Regions from separate parts of the Telluria sp. AC161 genome, predicted to be linked through region 2. Evidence: predicted binding sites of a transcription regulator. Region 2 holds the regulator's gene; the other holds the start of a gene.
What was found. Region 2 encodes sigma-54, which starts transcription at its own class of promoters, with help from an activator protein. Its sites were predicted from a motif close to TGGCANGNAANCTGCTTT; they were not measured.
Positions count from the first base shown of each region.

Region 1 (2,200 bases), 4.4 Mb from region 2:
TCGAGCCAATCAAGTATGAACTGGGCCAGGTGAACCACACCTTCCGGCGCGGTCACCGGATCATGGTGCAGGTGCAGAGTTCGTGGTTCCCGCTGATCGACCTGAATCCGCAAACGTTCATGCGCATTCCCGATGCCAAGCCGGGCGACTTCAAGAAGGCGACCCAGCGCGTGTACCACGCGCCAGGAACCGCGTCCGGGCTGGAGCTGCTGGTGCTGCCGAACCCGGGCAGCGCCAACTAGCTCAGGCGCCGACCCACGGCAGGCCGGCCGTGCACCAGCCGCCGATCGTCTTGCGGTGGCCATCGCCGTCGCGGTCGCCTTCGAACCCTTCCAGGATGTCGAAGGCGTTTGCATAGCCCAGCTCGGTCGCCACGCGTGCGCTGTGGCGCGAGCGCACGCCCGAGCGGCACAGGAACAGCAGCACGTCGTCCTTGTCGGCTACCTGTTCGAGCTGCGCGCCGAAGTCGGGATTGGGCGCGCCACCTGGATAGGTGGCCCACTGCACCGCCAGATGTTGCGCCTGGCCAATCGCAACGCGGCCGACCCAGTCGCGTTCGGCGTTGGTGCGCACATCGACCAGCTTGACGTCCGGGCTGCTCTGGAGCAGGGCGAACGCTTCCTGAGGCGTGACTGCACCAGCATAGGGCTGGTCAGCGCCACGCTGGCGCGCCGCCGTGAGGATCTGTTCTTTGGTCATGTCGGGTAGGTCCATTCGTCGTTGGTCATCGTCAATGCACCATCCTGGAGCGCAGCGGGGTGCGCTGAATTGGTGCAAGCACGTAGAATTGCTCGTTAGTGGTGCAAATTGGCGTACAGGTAAATCTTGCCATACGCCCCCGGTCGAGGCGATTTTATGGGTAAACTAACCCATTGCCCAAGAACGATTTGCGCATAGCCGCATGCACTGAAGTTGGCATCGTCGTTGACACCCAGTTGGCACATTTCGTGCTTCATCATGATGCAAGTTGTCGGTTCGCATAGACCGACATCCTTTTTTCAATTAGGAGATTCCGAATGGCAAAGTCCGCCGCAGATGTAATGCAAATGGTCAAAGACAACGAAGTCAAATTCGTTGATTTACGCTTCGCCGATACCCGCGGCAAGGAACAACACGTCACGGTCCCGGTGTCGCACTTCGACCTGGACAAATTCGAATCCGGCCACGCCTTCGACGGTTCGTCGATCGCCGGCTGGAAAGGTATTGAAGCGTCGGACATGCTCCTGATCCCGGATGCAAACACGGCCAATATCGACCCGTTCATGGAAGAGACCACGCTGTTCATGCAGTGCGATGTCGTCGAGCCATCGGACGGCAAGGGCTACGACCGCGATCCGCGCTCGATCGCCAAGCGCGCTGAAGCCTACCTGAAATCGTCGGGCATCGGCGACACCGCCTACTTCGGCCCGGAGCCAGAGTTCTTCATCTTCGACGCCGTGCGCTGGAAGCTGGACATGTCGGGTTGCTTCGTCAAGATCGATTCCGAAGAAGCATCGTGGTCGACCGACAAGGAATTCGAAGGCGGCAACAGCGGTCACCGTCCAGGCGTGAAGGGCGGCTATTTCCCTGTGCCACCAGTCGACTCGTTCCAGGACATGCGCTCCGAAATGTGCCTGATCCTCGAATCGATGGGCATCCCGGTTGAAGTGCACCACCACGAAGTCGCCGGCGCTGGCCAGAATGAAATCGGCACCAAGTTCTCGACGCTGATCGAGCGCGCCGACTGGACCCAGAACATGAAATACGTGATCTGGAACGTGGCCCACAGCTACGGCAAGACCGCGACTTTCATGCCAAAGCCAATGGCTGGCGACAACGGTTCGGGCATGCACGTGCACCAGTCGATCTGGAAAGACGGCAAGAACCTGTTCGCAGGCGACGGCTATGCAGGTCTGTCGGACACGGCGCTGTTCTACATCGGCGGCATCATCAAGCATGCCCGCGCCCTGAACGCGATCACCAATCCAGGCACCAACTCGTACAAGCGCCTGGTGCCAGGCTTCGAAGCCCCGGTCAAGCTGGCGTATTCGGCCCGTAACCGTTCGGCCTCGATCCGCATCCCGCACGTGGCGAACCCGAAAGGCCGCCGCATCGAGACGCGTTTCCCGGATCCACTGGCGAACGTCTACCTGTGCTTCGCAGCACTGATGATGGCCGGTCTGGATGGTATCCAGAACAAGATCCACCCGGGCGAAGCGGC
Region 1 is NZ_OZ409861.1:505,823-508,022, forward strand. It holds gene ACZ0AJ_RS02235 (CocE/NonD family hydrolase) at 1-242, shown strand, start outside; gene ACZ0AJ_RS02240 (rhodanese-like domain-containing protein) at 244-699, opposite strand; gene glnA (type I glutamate--ammonia ligase) at 1,017-2,200, shown strand, end outside.
Region 1: glnA (type I glutamate--ammonia ligase) is a predicted target of sigma-54. The motif match lies at 937-954, and genes of this name have one in related genera.

Region 2 (2,200 bases):
AGACGTGGGTATCTATGACTTGATCGAAATGGCGAATAATGCGTTCCAGCTTATTCTGAACGTATTCACGGATGGCAGGGGTTACTTCGAGATGGTGACCACTGATGGTGAGGTTCATACACACTCCTTTGAAGATGTCACGTCGCTTGCACCACACAGGAGCTGAAGGCACAGACTGTATGAGCGGCGTTGTTACAAGGCTTTGCGGAGACTGACGGGGGGGATCTTGAGCGCTTCACGGTATTTTGCGACCGTCCTGCGCGCAATGACCATGCCTTGTTCCCCGAGCATTTCCGCGATCTTGCTGTCGGATAATGGATTCTTAGGGTCTTCTGCTCCTGTCAATTGTGCGATGAGCGCACGGATTGCCGTTGAGGATGCTTCGCCTCCCGCTTCGGTGGCAACGTGGCTACCGAAGAAATACTTCAACTCGAACATGCCGTGCGGGGTCAGCATGTATTTCTGGGTTGTGACACGAGAGATGGTGCTCTCGTGCAGACCTAGTGTATCAGCTATCTCGCGCAAAACAAGGGGCCGCATGGCAACCGCGCCGTGGCTGAAAAAGTTGCGCTGGCGCTCGACAATCGCCTCGGCCACACGCAGGATCGTGTCGAAACGCTGGCGCATATTCTTGATGAGCCACTTCGCCTCTTGCATCTGCGCGCCCATCTGGCTCTCGCTGCGGCCCTGCTTGAGCATGGTCGCGTACAGGCTGTTGACGCGCAGGCGCGGCATCACGTCCTGGTTCAGCGTGACCGCCCAGCCGTTCTTGGCGCGCCGCACGATCACGTCCGGCACCACGTAATCCGACACGTTCGACGCGAACGCGGCGCCCGGATGCGGATTGCACTGGCGGACCACGGCCTGCACTTCGCGCAGGTCTTCGTCGTCGCAATCGAGCGCTTTTTTCAGCTTGCTGTATTCGCGCTGCGCGAACCAGGTCAGGTAGCCTTCGACGATCTTCAGGGCCATGCGGCGCGTGACCATCGGCACGCCCGGCATGCGCCGGATCTGCAGCGCCAGGCATTCGGCCGCGCTGCGCGCGCCCACGCCCACCGGGTCCATGCTCTGCACCATCGCCAGCGCGCAGCGCAGTTCGTCGAGATCGACCTCGAGTTCTTCGGGCAGCCGCGCGTGGATGTCGTCGAGCGGTTCTTCCAGGTAGCCGTTGTCGTCCAGCGCGTCGATCACCAGTTCGGCCAGTGCGCGGTCGCGGGTGGACAGCAGCGTTTCGCGCACCTGTTCCATCAGGTGTTCGCGCAGCGTGATGGCGCACGCCTCCAGCTGCGGGCGGCCGTCTTCGTCGTCGCTGCTGCTACTGCTGCCAGAGGATGCGCCGCTGCCTTCGCTCCAGTCGGTGTCGGGCCGGTCGCCATCGATCGCGCCGCCTTCAGCGCCCTCGCCCTCGGCCGGCGCGCTACCCTCGCCTTCGGCCTGCTGGCCCGGCGCCGGCGGCGCCTCGCCCTGTGCCGGCGCATTGTTGATCGCCCCATCGCCCAGCAAGCGCACCGAATGATCGAGCGGATCGTCGAGCCTTTCGAGCAGCGGGTTATCGCCCAGTATCTGCTCGATCTCCTGATGCAGTTCGAGCGTCGACAGCTGCAGCAACCGGATCGATTGCTGCAGCTGTGGCGTGAGCGCCAGGTGCTGCGAAGTGCGGAGCTGAAGGGACTGTTTCATCAATTGAGTATGGCTTACATGCGGAAATGTTCACCGAGGTACACGCGCCGTACCGACTCGTCGGCGATGATATCGTCGGGGCGGCCGGATGCAAGCACCGCGCCCTGATTGATGATGTAGGCGCGGTCGCAGATGCCAAGCGTCTCGCGGACATTGTGGTCGGTGATCAGGACGCCGATCTTGCGCTCCTTGAGGAAGCGCACGATGCGCTGGATCTCGATCACGGCGATCGGATCGACGCCGGCAAACGGTTCATCGAGCAGCACGAAGCGCGGGTTGGTGGCCAGTGCGCGCGCGATCTCCACGCGGCGCCGCTCACCGCCCGACAGCGACAGCGCCGGGTTCTCGCGCAGCTTCTCGATCTGCAGGTCGGCCAGCAAGGTATCGAGGCGGTCGCTGATCTCGGTTTTGGTCAGCGACTTGCCGTTGACCTTCTGCAGTTCGAGCACGGCGCGGATGTTTTCTTCCACCGTCAGCTTGCGAAACACCGACGCTTCCTGCGGCAGGTACGACAGGCCGA
Region 2 is NZ_OZ409861.1:4,920,841-4,923,040, reverse strand. It holds gene hpf (ribosome hibernation-promoting factor, HPF/YfiA family) at 1-118, opposite strand, end outside; gene ACZ0AJ_RS21900 (RNA polymerase factor sigma-54) at 193-1,680, opposite strand; gene lptB (LPS export ABC transporter ATP-binding protein) at 1,695-2,200, opposite strand, start outside.